3 regions of the Providencia huaxiensis genome follow, and region 3 is predicted to be linked to each of the others. Evidence: predicted binding sites of a transcription regulator. Region 3 holds the regulator's gene; each other region holds the start of a gene.
What was found. The regulator ArgR, encoded in region 3, controls arginine synthesis, uptake and breakdown. The targets are predictions, from matches to a motif close to ANTGAATAAAAATACANT.

Region 1 (7,019 bases), 540 kb from region 3:
TCACAGGTGTGTAATATCCTGTAAATTGCACGTTTCCATAATTATCGGCACCTTCCATTTGGAAAGCCGTTAAATTGAAATTTGCCAATTGAGCCGGATCTCCTCCCGCCATCAACCAGTTTTCTATGGCATGGTAAGCATCATTGTTACTTTTAAACAACCGTGGTGATGCATTTTTGATTTCATTAACCTGCTGATTAAAATCTGGTGCATTGATTGGTCGTCCCTGTACATTCACTTGATTTACTTTCTGTAAATCTTGAACTAAGCGACCATCTTTATATTGTTGGCCTTTATCCGTTGGATGGGTTTGGCACCCAGCTAATAAGGAAAGAAATACACTGGTTACTAACCACTTTTTTACTGTTTGTTTATTGACGATTTTTGTTAGCCCTATATTCATGCTCTACCACCCAGATAAATCCAACAATCCAATATGAAGCGCACAATAGCAAACCCAATTAGGGAATGAAACGTGTAAATATATTTAGAGTGGTTATTTTCCTTCACCAACTCATCAAAGTGTAAAAAACAGCCAGACAGAACAAATTTTGTTCGGTAAATGCTAAATTTTGAAAAAAAAACACGAAAAAACTTGCATCAGATCTCATCCCGAGTATAGTGCCCGCATCGGACGCGGGGTGGAGCAGCATGGTAGCTCGTCGGGCTCATAACCCGAAGGTCGTTGGTTCAAATCCAGCCCCCGCAACCAATTACTGATTAAATCAGTAAAGTAACAAAAAATCTGCAGTATAAAGTCGTAAAAATTCAGTCGCGGGATGGAGCAGCATGGTAGCTCGTCGGGCTCATAACCCGAAGGTCGTTGGTTCAAATCCAGCTCCCGCAACCAATTTTTTACCTCTTCAGTCGCGGGGTGGAGCAGCATGGTAGCTCGTCGGGCTCATAACCCGAAGGTCGTTGGTTCAAATCCAGCCCCCGCAACCAATTCTTTTGAGTCCCCTTTCTGGTCCCCCATCACCTTTTTAATATCACTATAAAAATTCTATTTTTAATCATAACTGAAAAATAAAAAAGGCGATCCACATACGTTTATCACCTTTCTTAATCTTTTTAAATTAACTAGTTGCGGATCGCTAATGCACCACCGTTACGGAAATAAGCTTTTACTCCTTCAAAAATGGATTCTGCCATTTGCTGTTGGAATTTTGCTGTTTTTAATTTCTTCTCTTCTTCCAAATTACTAATAAAAGCGGTTTCGACTAGAATCGATGGGATCTCAGGTGCTTTAAGTACCGCGAAACCGGCTTGGTCAACTCTGTTTTTATGCAGTTTGTTAACTTTCCCCATCCGTTTTAGTACTTCATCACCGAATTTCAAGCTGTCATTAATTGTCGCAGTTTGCACGAGATCAAACATCGTATGGTCAAGATACACATCACCACTTTTACTCACTCCGCCCACTAAGTCCGCTTCGTTTTGTGTTTGTGCAAGGTAACGAGCCGTATTACTGGTCGCGCCTTTCGTCGATAGTGCAAAAACAGAAGAGCCTCGGGCTGAACGATTAGTAAATGCATCCGCATGAATTGAAACGAATAAATCTGCCTGCATTTTACGCGCTTTCGCCACTCGGACTTTTAATGGAATAAAGACATCTTCATTGCGTGTCATATAGGAGCGCATTTTAGGATCTTTATCTATCAGTGCTTTTAGCCGACGTGCGATCTGTAAAACCACATCTTTTTCGCGCGTTTTATATTTGCCGATCGCACCGGGGTCTTCGCCACCATGTCCTGGGTCGATCATAATAATAATTGGGCGATCCGTCCCTGCTTTACCTGGTTTCTTCGCTTGAGCAGGCATGCTCTCCTCAAGATCACCTTTATTATAATCCTCAAGTAATGCCAATAGAGGATCATCATTGGTGTCAACGCCTTTACCTGGATAAAAATCAAGAACTAAGCGATGCTTAAATTCCGCAACAGGGGCCATCGAGAAGAATTGAGGACTGACTTTATTTTTAACTTCAAATACCAAGCGAACCGTTTTCGGATCAAATTGCCCAACTCTAACTAGTTTAAGGTAGGGATCACGTGTTTGAATTTGAGTTCCCATATCCTTCAATACATTATTTAACTGCACCCCTTCAAGATCGACCACAATACGCTCAGGGTTATTAAGCACAAACTGACGGTACTTCAATGGAGTACTAGATTCCAATGTAACTCGTGTATAGCTCGATGCTGGCCAAATGCGCACAGCCACCACGCTGCTACTCGCAGAAAAACCGAATGGGCTAATGCTCAGTAACATAACTGCTGCTGCGCCTTGAATAAAACGACGCTTCGATGGGTTGTGATCTTGGTGACTCATCAATAATTCCGAACCTAGAACTGAGAAATAAAGTGATTTTAGGATAAATGCTAATAGTTAGCCTTGAAATACGCACTCTAACTAATCATTTGCACTCTGTCATTAAGAATATATCAAAGCATCTATAGAGTTACAGACATGAGTATAACCTAATCATACTGAGAGAAAATATTTGTGAGTGACTTTCTGTGTCAATTTTATGCAATTTAGTTTTCATAGAGTATATCGAGTTAAATTTAGAGATATGTAAATGTAAAAAATAAAAATGTTACTTTTTTTATCCCATCTTTTACTTGATATTTACCGACAAAAAGAATAAAAATACATTATTAACGAATAAAAATTCAATTAAGAGGGTTGTTATGAAAGAGCGCAGCACCGAGTTGGTTGATGAGTTTCGCCATTCGGTTCCTTATATAAACGCCCACCGCGGCAAAACATTTATTATTATGCTTGGTGGTGAAGCGATTGCGCATGAAAATTTTCCTAGCATTGTCAATGACATAGGATTATTGCATAGTTTAGGCATCAGAATTGTTGTCGTTTATGGCGCTAGGCCTCAAATTGAGGACATTTTAGCAGAGCATAAATATGATGCGGTTTATCATAAACATACTCGCGTCACCGATGCGAATACTCTTGAATATGTAAAGCAAGCTTCTGGCGCTTTACAATTAGATATCACGGCTCGGTTATCTATGAGCTTAGGTAATACCCCGCTTCAAGGCGCACACATTAATGTGGTTAGTGGCAATTTCGTTATTGCCCAACCTCTGGGCGTTGACGATGGTATTGATTATTGCCACAGTGGAAGGATCCGTCGTATTAATGAAGAAGCCATTAATAATCAATTAGATAATGGTTCTATTGTACTAATTGGGCCGGTTGCCGTCTCAGTCACAGGGGAAAGTTTTAATCTGACCTCTGAAGAAATTGCCACTCAATTAGCAGTAAAAATGAAAGCGGAAAAACTGATCGGTTTTTGCTCCTCACAAGGTGTAGCAGACAAAGAAGGCAATATTTTGTCTGAATTATTCCCAAATGAAGCAGAAAACCGCATCCAAGAACTTGAATCTGAAGGTGATTACTATTCAGGAACTGTGCGCTTTTTACGCGGAGCCGCAAAAGCTTGCCGCCGAGGCGTCCGCCGTAGCCACCTATTGAGCTACCAAGAAAATGGCTCGTTAATTCAAGAGTTATTCTCTCGTGATGGTATTGGTACCCAAATCGTCATGGAAAGTGCGGAACAAATCCGCCGTGCAAACATTAATGATATTGGTGGAATATTAGAGCTTATTCGCCCATTAGAACAACAAGGTATTTTAGTTAGACGTTCACGTGAGCAATTAGAAATGGAAATTGATAAATTTACCATTATTGAACGTGATAACTTAGTCATCGCTTGTGCAGCGCTTTACCCTTACCCAGAAGAAAAACTAGGTGAAATGGCTTGTGTCGCTGTTCATCCTGATTACCGAAGTTCATCTAGAGGAGAGGAGTTACTGCACCGTGTTGCTGTACAAGCAAAACAATTTGGTTTAGATAAACTATTTGTCCTGACAACTCGTAGTATCCATTGGTTTCAAGAGCGTGGTTTTACCCCCGCGGAGATTGAGATGTTACCAATGAAAAAGCAGGCTTTATATAACTACCAGCGTCGCTCTAAGATATTGATTTTAGACCTAAAAAACCAAGCTGATAAGTGAATATTAGAGTCTTAAGCATAATTACTGTTTCGTCACTGACTTTAGCCCCAAACTATACAAGGATGCATAGTTTGGGTCGTAGCTTTAAAACTACGGAATAGCCGTTAAGCTATCTGAATAACTCTAGCTTTCTCACACAAAGGAATGGAATCTAAATGTGGTTGGATTGCCGCTTTCATCTCAGCGAAAGATGTACCATAAAAATAGAATGCGGTTTCTGTCGGGCCATCCCAAACGCCATGAATGCTTCCAATATCTTCCACAGCATCATCTAGAATATCGAACACTTCACTGATATCCCCGTTTTCATAAACGTCATCCGCGAGTTCTGTCCCGTTGAAATAAATAGCCATACCTTCATCTGAACCAAAATCGATTCGAACATCTTCCCCATGAATAAATAAACGAGAGCCTTTTGGAGCTAACATTGAAGAAAAAAGTTGAATAATTAAACTGATATTTTCGTCACTCGCCTCTTCAAGTGCTATTTCTATATCACATTCCTGCGCTTCACCATTATCACCTAATAATGTCCCACCACCTGTGACATGGATATTTTTATCCATGCTTTTCATGACTTCATTAAATGCATCGTCTAAGTCACCACGCCTAATAGGCTCAAGCCTTGCATTTAATGTTACTGTAATTGCCGTCATTTCTTGCTGGTTATCCATCTCATTACCTTTACTTTAGGGTGAATTATTCACGTAACTTACAAATAAGTTAGTTACATTAATTGGGTCGCTAAACCGCTCCGTCGCTTAGTTGGCGTTTCAACGGCTCGACGTAATACTTTTGGGCTACCGTAAAGAGATAGCTCTTTTTTAGCTCGAGTTATCGCTGTATACACAAGCTCACGTGTCATCACTGGAGAATATACATTTGGTAAAACCAATGCGGTATGAGCAAACTCCGAACCTTGTGATTTATGAACGGTCATTGCATAAGCTGTTTCATGCTGTGGAAGCCGGTTAGGTTGTACTCCACGAATAGACCCATCTGGAAATTGGAAATAGGCTCTCAGTGCATTTTCTTCATCTGGTAAAATGATGCCTATATCCCCATTAAAAAGTCCTAATGGGCTATCATTACGACTAATCATAATTGGTCGGCCTGCATAGTGTTTATTCAATAAATTATATGGGCGGTTTATTATCCCTTGCCTATGAAATAATTTTTCTAATTTATCGTTAAGGCCAATAACGCCAAAAGGCCCTTCCCGCAGAGCCGTTAGTAACCGATATTGGTTAAATTTTTTCAGAACTTGCTCAGGATCTTCTTTATCTTTAACCGCAAGTAGATATTCCTTATAATTTTCAGCGGCATCTAATAAAATTTTCGCGTAATCATCCGCTGTTTCTTGAATATAACTATGCACATCTGGACGTTGTTGATTTAGTAATTGTTGAACTCGAGAAACATTCCCTTCATTTACAGCAAAAGCGAGTTGGCCAATCCCTGAGTCTGCAGAAAAACGGTAGCTTTTACGCAATAAACATAGGTTATCACGAATAATTGGGCCGTTTGGTGATGCATAAGCTGCAACTGAATATCCTGTTAGCGCCGAAAGTTGAGATGCCCTTTCCACACTATAACCGTTATCAGCAAACTGACAAATATCCCCTAACACAGCACCCGCTTCGACAGAAGCAAGTTGATCTTTATCACCTAGAAATATTAATTTTGCATTTTCAGGCAGTGACTCAAGTAATTTACTCATCATGGGTAAATCTACCATTGAGGCTTCATCAACAATGAGTACATCAAGAGATAAACGGTTGTCTCGGTTATAACGAAACTGCTGACTTTCAGGTTGAGCCCCTAATAAACGGTGTAATGTTTTTGCATGATTAGGCAAAACAGCGCGTTCTTCATCGGTTAAAGGCATCTTTTTCATCGCTTCACCAAGAGATTCCGTCAACCTAGCTGCCGCCTTACCAGTTGGAGCAGCCAGCTCTATTCTAATTTTGTGGTGAAGTTTGGTTTCAAGCTTAATTAATGCGGCAAGGATACGTGCAACCGTTGTTGTTTTTCCCGTCCCTGGCCCCCCTGATATGATTGACACCTTGCTGGTTACGGCAACTGCTGCTGCAATTTTTTGCCAATCAATATCATCAGTAGTAGGAAATAAATTATCTAGTACTTCCTTGATTTGGGCATTATTTTGCTTTTCTATTGATGTGTTAGAGAAAAACTTTGCAACATATTGCTCATATTGCCACATCCGTTGAAAATATAAGTATTCCCCTGAAAGTATTAAAGGCGAGATCTGGTTTTCTGTTGATAGCGACACTGCATTTGCTTGTTTGAGCGTTTGATAAAGTACTTGTTCGCTCGGCTCTCCCATTTTTTGCCAAAATTCAGCGGCTAATTCAGGATGCCTTCCTGCAAATAACTTTTCAGGTATAACATCTGCCAATGCTAAGCAAACGTGCCCAGCCATAGTTTCTGCGCTAAGAAGTGCGGCAATCATAAGCACTATCGGGTGCTTATCATCAGAAATACTGTAAGCAAATTGCACATCAAGAGGTGTAAAGATACGTAGCTCAATAGCCTGATTAAATAGGGATTTCATTAAGCGGGTTCCCCTTGTTGAACATTTTTAAATAAGCTATCTAACGCTTCAATAAACGCTTCTATAGGGCGATAAAAGAAAATACCGTTACTGGAGTTAACATCATCTACCCCCCTTAGAAATAAATAATAGACACCCCCAAAATGGGTTTCATAATCATAATTAGGCATTCTTTGCTTTAGGTAACGATGTAACGCCAACGAATATAGTTGATACTGCAAATCATAGCGGTGGTCTATCATCGCTTCAGCCATCGCTTCTTGAGTATAAAAGCTAGCGTCTTCCCCTAGATAATTTGACTTATAATCAAGGAGGTAAAATTTACCTTTCCAGTAAAAGGTGAGGTCAATAAACCCTTTTAAAATTCCCTGAACCTTCTCAAAACTTAGTGGAGGACAACGTTGTGA
Region 2 (7,019 bases), 170 kb from region 3:
CTTCTTTGTCTTCTTGCATATCTTTGTTGTAAGCAAGAGGAAGCCCTTTTAGCGTCATCATCATACCTGTCAGTGCACCTTGAACACGCCCACATTTTCCGCGGATCAATTCCAATGCATCAGGGTTTTTCTTTTGTGGCATTAATGATGAACCGGATGTCACTTTGTCTGATAATTCGACAAAACCTGCTTCCCCGCTATTGAAGAAAATTAAATCTTCTGCGAAACGAGATAAATGAACCATACCGATACTTGCGTTTGATAATAATTCAAGGACGTGGTCTCTGTCTGAAACTGTATCCAAGCTATTACGCGTTGCCGAAGCGAAACCTAGCCAAGATGCAAGCTGCTCACGGTCGATATCATAGGCAGTTCCCGCTAATGCACCACACCCTAATGGGCTGACATCTAAGCGTTTTAATGTATCTTGTAAACGACTTTCATCACGCGCTAACATTTCGCTATAGGCTAAACACCAGTGGGCAAATGTCACTGGCTGCGCACGCTGTAAATGTGTATAACCTGGCATCACTGCGTCTTGGTTATTTTCCGCGGTGATGACCAACGCTTTTTGTAATTCTGTCACCGCTTCAAGTAATAATGCGACTTGGTCTTTACACCACAATTTTAAGTCCGTTGCGACTTGGTCGTTACGGCTACGGCCAGTATGTAGTTTTTTGCCCAAATCCCCCACTTTATCAATCAGCTTACCTTCAACCCAGCTATGAATATCTTCTGCATCACTTTGCAGGATGATTTCAGGGTTATCTTGCACTTCTTTAAGTAGGGTATTTAGCGCTTGTTCTAAAGTTTGTTGTTCGCTATCAGACAATACACCAACTGTGACCAGTGATTTTGACCATGCGACTGAGCCAACAATATCTTGCTGCGCTAAGCGGTAATCGAAACGCAATGAATCATTAAACTGTTTGAACCGTTGATCTGCTTGTTGACTAAAACGCCCACCCCAAAGTGCCATAACTAATCCCTACCTGATTGATAAAATAAGTTTTTAACCCCGACAGCGGCCTTGGCTGCCGGGGGACTATCATTTGATTTATTTCGCTTTGTTTTGTTCTTTCAGCGCACGGATACGTGAAGACAGTGAGTAAAGGCGAATAAACCCACCTGCATGGCTGTGGTCATAGACTTCATCTTCACCGAATGTTGCAAATTCTTCTGAATACAGGCTTTTATCCGCTTTTTTCTGAATCGCAGTCACTTGCCCTTTATATAATTTCAGAACAACTTCACCCGTGACATCTTGCGCTAATGATTCAGCAGCTGCTTGCAGCGAGTGGCGTAATGGTGCAAACCAACGCCCATCATAAACGACATATGACATTTCTAAACCAAGTTGCTCACGCCATTTGTAGCTGTCACGATCAAGCACCAGTTGTTCAATGCCACGCAGTGCGGCCATCATAATGGTGCCTCCTGGGGTTTCATAACAACCACGAGATTTCATCCCCACTAAACGGTTTTCAACGATGTCGATACGACCCACACCGTGTTTTGCACCTAAAGTATTTAATGTTTCTAAACAACCGAGTGGAGACAATGCTTGCCCATTCACCGAAACGACTTCACCATGTTTAACACCAACAGTCACTAATTCAGCTTCATCTGGTGCATCTTGCGGGTCAACGGTCCATACCCAGCAATCTTGGTTTGCTGTATTCCACGTGCTTTCTAAGACACCACCTTCAGTAGAAATGTGCCATGCGTTCTCATCTCGACTATAGATTTTTTCTAAGCTTGCCGTTGTTGGAATATTACGCTCTTTCAGATAATCGAGCAGCGCTTCACGGGAACGTAAGTCCCACTCACGCCATGGCGCAACCACTTGTAACTGTGGTGCTAATGCCGTATAGGTGCTTTCGAAGCGTACTTGGTCATTACCTTTACCTGTTGCGCCATGAGCAACCGCATCTGCACCCACTTTTAAGGCAATTTCAACTTGTGCTTTAGCAATAATTGGGCGAGCCATTGACGTACCTAATAAATAGCTACCTTCATATAACGCACCTGTTTTAAGAACAGGGTAAATATATTCTTTGATGAACTCTTCACGTAAATCGACGACATAGCACTCAGATGCACCTGACTGTAGCGCTTTTTTCTCTACGCCGACTAACTCTTCTCTGTCTTGCCCCACATCTGCAACAAAGGCCACAACTTCGCAATCATCATAGTTTTCTTTTAGCCATGGAATAATTGCTGATGTATCCAGACCGCCTGAATATGCTAATACAATCTTTTTAATGCCCTTTTTCATAACGTACCTATCCGCTCAATTAATATGGTTATTCCATGGCTCATTTATGATGCCAAGATCCGTGTTCCAATTGCTGTTCCATTAAACAGCTCGGGAAGTTGTTCTGCATGACGCCAGCTTGCAATATCAACAGAACGTTGCAAGGCAGCCGCAGCGTCTAATGCCGCATTGACCTTCACAATCATTCCATCAGTAATAATTCCCTGCTCAATGAGCTTTTGCGCTTTTTGTGTCGTCATTTCGTCAATTTTTTGGCCTTTGCCATCCAAAATACCGCTTACGTCAGACAGTAAAACCAAATCTGCGTTTAAGGCTTGGGCAATAGCGGTTGCCGCTTGGTCCGCATTTACGTTCATCAGCTCACCGTTAGAGGTGATACCGATAGAGCTAATAATGGGTAAATACCCCGCCCCCAACAATAATTTCAATAACTTCGCATCGCCGGGTTTCGCATTACCAACATGGCCTAATTCTTCGTTTAATTGCGTTACTGTGGCACTTTGCCCATCACCGAGGGAAAGCCCTACAGCCGGAAGTTGATACTTCGTTGCCCATGCCAATAATGTTTTATTCGCCGTACCTGCTAATGCCCCGGTAATGATATCGATTTGGTCTGCTGGCGTGACCCGTAACCCCTGCTTTTTAACGACAGGTAATTGCAGTTTTTGCATCAATTCATCAACTAAACAGCCACCGCCATGCACAATCACCAACTCACGTTGATGGACTTGACGATAGGTTTGAATAGCTGTAAATAATTTTTCAAGTGCCTCGACGCTATCAAGTAACACTCCGCCCAATTTAATCACTAAGGGTTGCATGGGGTTAATCCTTCTTAAAATAAAGACTGAGTTTCAGCAAAACCAAAACGAATATTCATGCACTGAACGGCTTGTGCTGCCGCACCTTTGAGTAGGTTATCTTCTGTACCCACTAAAATCAGATATTCACCATTCAATACATAGCCAATGTCACAAAACGGTGTCCCCACTACCGATTTCAATGCAGGAACGCCTTTTTCATATAGCCGCACTAACGGTTTATTTTGATAAGCATCTTTAAACGTTTGTGTGATTTTTTCTGCCGTCACACCCGTTTTTACTTTGCATGTAATCGTGGCAAGAATGCCCCGAGAGAAATTACCCAAATGTGGTGTGAAAATAACCTCTCTTCCCAAGTGAGTCGCAATTTCTGGCTGATGGCGATGAGTAAAGATGCCATAAGGCTGCAAACTCACTTCACAAAAGCTATTGGTCATCGAGGCTTTACGGCCTGCACCGGAAACACCGCTGGTGGCATTAATCACTGGCCACATCGCTTCATCCAGTAAATTTTCTTCAATCAATGGTTTAAGGGCTAATTGGGAAACCGTTGGGTAACACCCTGGAACCGCAATCAACTGCGCTTGACGAATTTTATCGGCCTGCCATTCCGCTAAACCGTAAACTGCTTGCATTAGCCATTCAGTATTTGTATGTTCAAAGCCATAGTATTGCGTATAGAAGGCAGGATCTTGAACACGATACGCACCCGATAAATCGAACACAATGCAGCCCGCTTCAAGAAACTGAGGTGCAATGTCGTGGCTCACTTCATGTGCCGTGGCAAGGAAAACAACATCAATACCTTTCGCTGCTTCTGCGACATCTGTTAATGGCAGAACAGGAAGATCTATGATGCCTTTATACTGAGGGTGCAAATCAGAAAAACGTTTATTTGCATCCGCACTTTGCTTCGATACCATCAATCCTTGAAGATTAACTTCAGGATGGCGTTGCAAATAAGCGGCTAATTCTGCTCCAGTATAGCCACTGGCCCCGATAATGAGTGTGTTCAACATATGCTTTCTACCTTGTACTCGTGACCCAAACAGTTTAATGTGTATTTTTATTCAAATAAAGTGCATGAATATTGATACTATTATGGATAAAGGCTGTCAACAGTGAATATTAAATTACCTGCATTTATTGAGATTTATCGTCAATTAATTGCCATTCCGTCGATTAGTGCGACTGATTCTCATTTGGACCAGAGCAATAAAGCCCTTGTTGAGCTTCTCGGTGGGTGGCTCGAGACGTTAGGTTTTTCGGTCAACATTCAACCCGTGCCGGAAACACGTGATAAATATAATTTGCTTGCTTCCATTGGCGAAGGAAATGGTGGGCTGATGCTATGTGGTCATACCGATACCGTGCCCTTTGATGATGGACGTTGGAGCAAAAACCCGTTTGAGCTGACAGAGCATGATGGCAAGTTATATGGGCTCGGAACCGCAGACATGAAAGGCTTCTTTGCGTTTATTGTCGATGCGTTACGCGATATGGATCTAACGCAGCTCAAGCGACCATTACATATCCTAGCAACAGCGGATGAAGAAACCTCCATGGCTGGGGCACGCTATTTTGCAGCTAGTACAGCACTAAGACCGGATTTTGCGATTATTGGTGAGCCGACGTCGTTACAACCGATCCGCGCACACAAAGGGCATTTATCGAACGCTATCCGTATTACTGGGCAATCGGGGCACTCTAGTGACCCAGAGCGTGGCGTCAATGCGATTGAATTAATGCATGAATCTATTTCTCATTTAATGGATTTACGAAATACGTTAAAAGAACGATTTAACAATCCTGCATTTGTCATTCCCTACCCGACGATGAACTTTGGTCATATTCATGGTGGTGATGCTGCTAACCGAATTTGTGGTTGTTGTGAATTACATATGGATATTCGCCCGCTGCCGGGGCTAACTTTGCAAGACTTAGATGAACTACTCAATGAAGCTCTTGAGCCTGTTAGTGCCCGTTGGCCGGGACGCTTGGCGATTGAGCCCATGCATCCACCGATCCCTGGCTATGAATGCCCAACGGATCACAAGATGGTGGCAGTAATTGAACAGTTATTAGGGCAAAAAGCGGATACCGTGAATTACTGTACTGAAGCGCCGTTTATCCAAGAACTCTGCCCGACGTTGGTTCTTGGCCCTGGTTCTATTGAGCAAGCACATCAACCTGATGAATTTATCGATATGCGCTTTATTGAGCCTACTCGCCAATTAATTAGCCAAATGATTGAGCATTTCTGTTTTACTGAGTAAATCTGACTAGCGATAGGTCCGAACGCGACACTGAAAAGGGTCGCGTTTTTTGATCATGAATTTTCTTCATATTGCCTTTGAAAAAACCTCAGCGTCATAATTTAATTTAAGTATTGACTATTGGTACCGATCTGGTAATTTCTATTTAGACGTCTAAACGTATAGACGCACAAATGGATATAATAACGTACAAGAAATAGTAAGTCTGCAAATTGCGAGGTTACAGGGTATGAGTTTTTTTCACGCAAATCAGCGCGAAGCGCTAAATCAAAACTTAGCTGAATTAGATGGCCAGATTAATGTTTCATTTGAATTTTTCCCACCTCGCAGTGAAGAGATGGAACAGACACTGTGGAAATCCATCGATCGGCTGAAAAACCTGAAACCTAAATTTGTATCTGTGACTTATGGTGCGAATTCCGGTGAACGTGATAGAACGCACAGCATCATCAAAGATATTAAAGATAAAACCGGCTTGATTGCAGCTCCTCATCTAACTTGTATTGATGCAAGCTCTGATGAACTAAAAGCGATTGCTCGTGACTATTGGAATAATGGTATTCGCCATATTGTTGCATTGCGTGGTGATTTGCCTGACAACAGCCGTAAGCCAGATATGTATGCCGTTGATTTGGTCGAGCTGTTAAAAGGCGAAGCGGATTTTGATGTTTCTGTCGCAGCCTATCCTGAAGTTCACCCCGAAGCCAAAAGCGCGCAAGCCGATTTAATTAGTTTAAAAAAGAAGATTGATGCAGGTGCTAACCGTGCAATCACCCAGTTTTTCTTTGATGTTGAAAGCTATTTACGTTTCCGTGACCGCTGCGTCGCAACAGGAATTGATGTGGAAATTGTGCCGGGGATTTTACCTGTCTCTAACTTTCGTCAATTAGAGCGCTTCGCCAAACTCACTAACGTTCGCATTCCGGCATGGATGAGTAAAATGTACGAAGGGCTAGATAACGACCCTGAGAGCCGCAACCTTGTCGGGGCATCAATCGCCATGGACATGGTTAAAATCCTTAGCCGTGAAGGCGTGAAAGATTTCCATTTTTATACATTGAACCGTTCTGAGCTCACCTATGCCATCTGCCATACTCTGGGAGTTAGGCCTTAATTTCTTAGGATGAGGCAACTATTTTTGTCTCATCCCTTTGCTACTTGTCTTCTATACTTATAGATATCTTCTATTTCTTGTTTAAAAAAGACCCTGTCTCTTTAAGAAAAATATATTAACGTAATATCCAAACTCATTAAATTCGCGGGAAACTTTTCCACGATATAGCTCATGTTATTACCCTCTTTATATTCAAATTCATTTCACCACAATAAATATATTTAACGGTTAACGGTACAAATTAACTTTAAACACAATGAAAATTAGAATTTAAATAAAAGTTACATAAGTTAACATTATTGAAATATTCATTTTTGATGAATATTAATTTATTTTCGCCACATTTTCCACCCATATAAAATCAAATAAAAATAATAAAAAAGCTAAATTAGCAGAAATAAAAACCATAAAAATGTAATAGTTTAGTTAAATCTTGTAACCTGAGCATCATTTTATGAAAGCAATCAGCTCTTGCAAAAAATTATCTATAACCAAAATAACCACAAACCATCATTCACTCCACTGTGACT
Region 3 (7,019 bases):
CGTTAAATATTTCAATTCCAGAGTACGCTATAAAATATTCACAATAGGGCGCGAATTCTACGCAAAAAAGCATCAGAACACAAGCCAATAATGCGGTTAGATGACAAAAAATACGACTTTTTTCTCAATAACCGTTTTTGAGCATTGATTTAGCGCCTATTCACTCAATTGTTACTTATTTAAACATTTTTTGCATCACACCTGATAATCTTATAATTAATAATGTTATGCTAGAAAGATAACTGTTCTATCGGTCTCCCATTTTTTTATTTCGGGAATGAACCAAAAACTAATAATATGAATAAATTACAATGAATTTAGAATCTATTATTGAACTGACAACTGAGGATATGTCAGCGGTAAACGAAGCCATCCTCAGTCAATTGAATTCAGATGTTGCACTAATTAACCAGCTTGGTTATTACATCGTCAGTGGTGGCGGTAAAAGGATCCGGCCGATGATCGCAGTGCTTGCAGGTCGATCTTTAGGCTACTCGGGTCATAAACATACCCAAGTTGCAGCGTTGATCGAGTTCATTCATACCGCAACGCTGCTACATGATGACGTCGTTGATGAGTCCGATATGCGTCGTGGAAAACAAACTGCAAATGCTGTTTTTGGTAATGCAGCGAGTGTCCTCGTGGGTGATTTTATTTACACTCGATCATTCCAGATGATGACGGATCTCGATTCAATGCGGGTGCTAAAACTGATGTCTGAAGCGACGAATGTGATCGCTGAAGGGGAAGTTTTACAGCTGATGAACTGCAATGATCCCAATATTACTGAAGAAAACTACATGCAAGTGATCTACAGTAAAACCGCACGTCTTTTTGAAGCGGCCGCTCACGCATCTGCTATTTTAGCTAATGCAACACCGGCACAAGAAAAAGCGCTACAAGATTATGGTCGCTATATTGGTACAGCTTTTCAGTTAATTGACGATCTTCTCGATTATGATGCAGACAACGCTCAATTAGGAAAAAATACGGGTGATGATTTAGATGAAGGTAAACCTACACTTCCCCTACTTCACGCAATGCAAAATGGTAATGAAGAAGAATCCGCGTTGATCCGCCAAGCGATTGAGCAAGGCAATGGGCGCCATCTGTTAGATACGGTTCTGGCAACCATGAAACGCTGTGGTTCCCTTGAATATACCTATGCAAGAGCCCAAGAAGAAGCACAAAAAGCGATTGATGCCTTGAATGTAATTGAAGATTCAATTTATAAAGATGCATTGATCGGCTTAGCTTATATCGCAATTCAACGCCACTCTTAGTCACTAGAAAAGACAAAGCAGATCAAGAAAAGGGGAAACGTTATTTTTCCCCTTTGTCTTCTTCATCGATTTGAGCAAGCAGTGACGACAAACCGTAACGCAGGATATATTTCACTATTTTATTGCGCTCAGACTCTGTCAGTTGGTAATACGCTTCCGACCAAATTTGCAATGCATCTGTTCTTTGGCTTTGGTAAGTTACCGAAGGCTCATGCAGGCTAAGTTGCCCTTGGATTTCCCCCGGTAAGCTTTCAAAATAATACTCAACAGCTTTACCCTGTACCCCTCTTTTACGGCGGTTTTTCCAGCCTTCTCGTCTTGCCATTAGGTTAATTCCCTGAGGAGATGTCGGGAGTCCTTCTAACCCAGCTAATTCTTTGGCAGTGAACCACAATTTTTTCATTTTTCACTTCACACTTGTATTATGAAACCTGCTTTTGCAGCTTTACTAAAATGTCATCTGTTAAAAATTTTTTTTAATTCAATATAATATTATTTTTATATATTAATTATTTACATCTTAAGTAATTGTAAATTAATTATTATTAATTAAATTAATTAGCGCTAGTGCCCCTTCGCGCATAATAAATGTCAGGATAATGTCTCGTTCATCATTGGAAAGCTGGTTATAAGCTTCCTGCCAAATAAAGGCATTATCATTTCGTTTTACTTGATAAAGTGGTGAAGTTTCGTTAGCAAACTGGCTTTCAAAAATATCGATAGGTAAAGAACTTATATGGTATTCCAAGGCTTTGCCTTGAATACCTCGTCTTTTGCGACTTACCCAGTTTTCACGCCTTGCCATGGCATTAATGCCTTGAGTTGTCATGGGAAGCCCTTGTAACCCAACCAACTCTTTTGCCGTAAGCCATTCCTTGTACATGCTGACCCTCCTAGTCATGATGACAATTCGATTTCCAGTTGTTGAAAACTATCTCTATTTTCTCAAAACTTCATTAATCTATTCGTTTTATTTATACCTATAAATAATAATATACAAATCATATTTGTTATTAGAATTCTAATTTCTTTTAATAACAGACAATTAAATAATTTACTCGCTAATAATTTAACTAATTTTATTAACTAATCTAGATATATTATGAGTACAAGTAAAAAGTAGCATTAAATATGTCATTCCTCTCCCTAACTAGAAAGAGTTAGTTTTAATAACAAAGCTTTATCCTAATTCACAGTTCTTCATTCTGACTTTCTATTTAATTTCATAAAAACCACGGCAGTTTCATAAAATGAATTTTTAAGAAAAAATCAGAAATTATTTTGGGAAATTTCTGTTATTTTATTTCCAATAACTAAACGGATGTACTGACTGTACCATAATTTTCTGTTACTCGTACCACTAACTCTACATGATTCTAAGTGAAAAAAGGACTAAAAAATGATTTTACGGAAATCGGACTGGCACCCTGCAGATATCATTGCTGCTTTACGTAAACGTGGGACAACCCTTGCCGCAATTTCACGCGAGGCAGGGCTAAGCTCTTCAACGTTAGCAAATGCGCTATCACGCCCTTGGCCTAAAGGGGAATGGATCATTGCAAATTTCTTAGCCATTCACCCAGCTGAAATTTGGCCAAGTCGTTATTACGACCCAATTACAGGGGATTTATTAGAAAGAAAAGTCAGAGAAAAGGCACCAGTGGAAGATTAAAAATTGTATGGGATATAGATATAAGGCTGTGAATAATCAATGTATTCACGGCCTTATCTTTTGATGGCAACCCAATAAAAAAGGTTGAGCTCTAAACGAAACTCAACCCTTTACAATTAGGAAAAGTGTTAACTGGCATTAGCCATTAATAAATTTTTCACCTAATTCGATATCTGCTTTTAATACATCTAGCATGTCTTTCAGTGCTTTCTCTTCAAATGCACTTAATTTACCGATTGGTAAATGTTTTTCGATACCGTTTTTGCCTAAAACAACGGGTTGTGCAAAGAAGCGAGCATGCTCACCATCACCTTCGGTGTAAACACATTCAACCACATTGCTTTCGCCTTGCAGACCACGAATTAAAGATAAACCTAAACGTGCAGCTGCTTGGCCCATAGATAAAGTTGCAGACCCGCCACCCGCTTTCGCTTCAACGACTTCTGTACCTGCATTTTGAATACGCTTAGTTAACGCTGCAACTTCTTCGTCAGTGAAGCTAACACCTTCAATTTGAGATAACAGTGGCAGGATAGTCACACCAGAGTGGCCACCAATCACAGGCACTTCGAGGTCATTAACATTTTTGCCTTTTAGTTCAGCAACAAATGTATTAGAACGGATGATATCTAATGTCGTCACACCGAATAAACGGTTTTTATCGTAAACGCCTGCTTTTTTCAGGACTTCAGCAGCGATAGCAACAGTGGTATTCACTGGGTTAGTGATGATACCAATCAATGCTTTAGGGCAAGTTTCAGCAATTTGTTGGATCAGATTACGGACGATACCCGCATTGATGTTAAATAAGTCAGAACGGTCCATACCTGGTTTACGTGCAACACCCGCAGAAATAAGGACAATGTCAGCACCTTTTAATGCAGGTTTTGCATCTTCGCCAGCAAAGCCTGTCACTTTAACATCAGTAGGGATATGGCTTAAGTCAGCAGCAACACCTGGAGTGACTGGTGCGATGTCGTAGAGGGAGAGTTCTGAACCTGCTGGGAGCTGGTTTTTGAGAAGAAGGGCGAGAGCCTGACCGATACCACCTGCTGCACCTAGGACTGCAACTTTCATTCTGAAACTCCTTAATTTGTACTTTAAAAAGATATCACTTTATTTGTTATACACTTAACACATTACGTATAAAAAACAATTTGTTAACAGATAGAGAGAGAGTTTAACGCAAGAGAACTTGTTTATTAATTGCCAGTATTCTAAACAAATTCCTTATCTGTTAATGAGATAACGGGCACTTTTTTAACAAATAGTTTTTCTGGGTATTGCATTTCGCACAATAAGTTGTTTTCTGTGTATATTTTTCAATCAAAAACATTTTTATTAACAATAAATTTACAACGAATATCTGAAAAATTCATTGCTCTATTATGCTAATTTTTCATTTTCACAATTTACGATAAATTGATACTTCTAACTACCAACCTAAAACGAAATTGCTTAACTTTAAGTTATTCGCTGGTTATAAACTCATCATAACGCAATTTTGTTGCATAAAAATGCACTTTTACGGATAATACAGCTTAATTCAATGCAAAAGAATGGGTTGATTATGCGCACTCCGTCTAAACAAGAAGACTTGGTTAAGGCTTTTAAAGCCCTACTTAAAGAAGAAAAATTTAGCTCGCAAGCTGAAATTGTCACGGCTTTGCAAGAAGAAGGCTTCGAAAATATTAACCAATCAAAAATTTCCAGAATGCTAACCAAATTTGGTGCTGTTCGCACCCGTAATGCAAAAATGGAAATGGTATATTGCCTACCGACAGAGCCTGGTGTCCCTACCGCCACCAGCCCACTCAAAAACTTAGTTTTGGATATAGACTACAACCCTTCTGTTGTCGTGATCAGAACGAGTCCAGGTGCTGCACAGCTTATTGCACGTTTATTAGATTCATTAGGTAAAGCAGAAGGAATTTTAGGTAGTATTGCTGGTGATGATACTATCTTCTCAACACCAGCCAACAATTTCACCACAAAAGAGTTGTATGAAGCGATTTTAGCGTTATTTGAACAAGAGCTTTAATCTATTGATATACATTAGAATAAGAGGGAAATTCGATTTCCCTCTTATTGTTTTTGTCTGTTTCTATTCGATTTTGAGACATCATTTTGTTATTTGATATTTTCCGCAACTTCATACACTACGGCTTTCACTTTCTGATGCCAATTGCCTTTGGTTACCTATTTTGGCGAAAAAATTGGAAACTCGCTGCCCTGATCATGATAGCCACGATGGCTATCGATTTAGATCATCTGCTAGCTGACCCTATTTTTGACCCAGAACGCTGTGGTATTGGGTTCCACCCACTTCATTCCTTTTGGGCTGCGGTTGTTTATGTGGTGTTACTATTCATGCCATCATGGAAACTCAAAGCGATTGCGGTTGGCTGCTTGTTCCACCTTTTCACAGATTCGCTAGATTGCTATATGGGAAGTTTAAAAAAAGAGATGAATAGCCCAATAACATTAAGTCTCGTCATAGAACAGTGCCCATTGAGTATGCCAAACATAAAAAAAACCCAGCAATCATAAGGATCACTGGGGTTATCAAATAGCTAGCTAAGAGAATTTAATCATCTTGCTCTGTTTCTGCTTTCGCCTTCAAAGCTGCGAGCAATTTGCCATGAATGCCGCTAAAACCACCATTGCTCATCACCAAAATATGGTCACCCGGTTGTGCGGTTTCAATAATCATATTGGTGAATGCCTCAATATCTGCACTCCAACGGGCGGGTTGAACACATTTTTCAGCAATATCCGTCACCATCCAAGGGATATTGGCCGGTTGGAACAGAAACACTTCATCTGCACGGCCTAGCGCAGGCGCAATATCATTTTTATTGACTCCCATTTTCATGGTATTCGAACGAGGCTCGAGCACTGCAAGAATACGTGAAGTTCCGCCAACTTTGCTGCGAAGTGCTTCTAACGTTGCCAAAATAGCCGTTGGGTGATGTGCGAAGTCATCGTAAACACTAACGCCATTTTCAACACCACGTAACTCAAGGCGACGGCGTGCATTGATAAAGCCATTCAAGGCAAGGCAAGCTTCTTTTACTGGGACTCCTACATGGTGAGCCGCAGCAATCGCCATCAATGCATTTTGGATATTGTGGTTACCCACTTGTGACCAAGCGACTTCACCCACTTTTTCTTGTTGGTAGTACACGGCAAAGTGGCTGCCATCGTGGCTTAGCTTCTCTGCTTGCCATCCACCATGCTCCCCCCCCACCAGCTCTTGTTCACTCCAGCAGCCCATTCCAATCACTTGTTTTAAATGATTATCGTTGTCTGGTGTGAAAATTTTGCCACTCGCTGGCACAATGCGTACAAGGTGATGGAACTGTTTTTGAATCGCTTCGAGGTTTTCAAAGATATCCGCATGGTCGAATTCAAGGTTGTTCAATACCAAGGTTTTCGGGCTGTAATGAACAAATTTAGAACGTTTATCGAAAAATGCACAGTCATATTCATCCGCCTCGATAACAAAAAACGGACTTTCGCCAATCTTAGCGGAGACATCAAAGTTACCCGGAACACCACCGATAAGAAAACCGGGCTTGTAACCACACTCTTCTAAGATCCACGCAAGCATCCCCGCGGTAGTCGTTTTACCATGGGTTCCCGCCACGGCCAGTACCCAACGTTCGGGTAACACATGGTCATGAAGCCACTGCGGGCCAGATGTATACGGCAAACCTCTTTCTAACACAGCTTCGACACAAGGGTTACCGCGCGTCATTGCATTACCGATCACTACCATATCCGGTATTGGGTCAAGCTGAGCCGGATCAAACCCCTGAATGAGTTCAATCCCTTGATTTTCAAGTAATGTGCTCATCGGTGGATACACATTGTCATCCGAACCCGTCACTTTATGCCCTAAAGAACGAGCCAATATTGCTAAGCTTCCCATAAAGGTACCGCATATACCTAAAATATGTATGTGCATTCTTTTTCATCCAATTAGCATGAGGTTGGTCACTATTCTACCCATCAAAAACAGGTTTATAAATGCATTAACCTATTAATCTTTTTTTTATTTA

Region 1: a site for ArgR is predicted at 2,642-2,659, ahead of argA (amino-acid N-acetyltransferase). Genes of this name have one in related genera too.
Region 2: a site for ArgR is predicted at 4,157-4,174, ahead of argC (N-acetyl-gamma-glutamyl-phosphate reductase). Genes of this name have one in related genera too.

Annotation. Positions count from the first base shown of each region.
Region 1 covers NZ_CP031123.2:2,874,966-2,881,984, forward strand. The annotation lists gene mltA (murein transglycosylase A) at 1-403, opposite strand, end outside; tRNA gene CYG50_RS14890 (tRNA-Met) at 636-712, shown strand; tRNA gene CYG50_RS14895 (tRNA-Met) at 774-850, shown strand; tRNA gene CYG50_RS14900 (tRNA-Met) at 869-945, shown strand; gene amiC (N-acetylmuramoyl-L-alanine amidase AmiC) at 1,081-2,331, opposite strand; gene argA (amino-acid N-acetyltransferase) at 2,694-4,037, shown strand; gene CYG50_RS14915 (hypothetical protein) at 4,142-4,711, opposite strand; gene recD (exodeoxyribonuclease V subunit alpha) at 4,765-6,612, opposite strand; gene recB (exodeoxyribonuclease V subunit beta) at 6,612-7,019, opposite strand, start outside.
Region 2 covers NZ_CP031123.2:3,592,437-3,599,455, forward strand. The annotation lists gene argH (argininosuccinate lyase) at 1-979, opposite strand, end outside; gene CYG50_RS18355 (argininosuccinate synthase) at 1,058-2,278, opposite strand; gene argB (acetylglutamate kinase) at 2,323-3,099, opposite strand; gene argC (N-acetyl-gamma-glutamyl-phosphate reductase) at 3,114-4,118, opposite strand; gene argE (acetylornithine deacetylase) at 4,221-5,375, shown strand; gene metF (methylenetetrahydrofolate reductase) at 5,605-6,489, shown strand.
Region 3 covers NZ_CP031123.2:3,418,106-3,425,124, forward strand. The annotation lists gene ispB (octaprenyl diphosphate synthase) at 312-1,283, shown strand; gene CYG50_RS17420 (DNA-binding protein) at 1,324-1,686, opposite strand; gene CYG50_RS17425 (DNA-binding protein) at 1,819-2,166, opposite strand; gene CYG50_RS17430 (helix-turn-helix domain-containing protein) at 2,683-2,955, shown strand; gene mdh (malate dehydrogenase) at 3,094-4,032, opposite strand; gene argR (transcriptional regulator ArgR) at 4,526-4,996, shown strand; gene CYG50_RS17445 (DUF6122 family protein) at 5,083-5,505, shown strand; gene mpl (UDP-N-acetylmuramate:L-alanyl-gamma-D-glutamyl-meso-diaminopimelate ligase) at 5,543-6,925, opposite strand.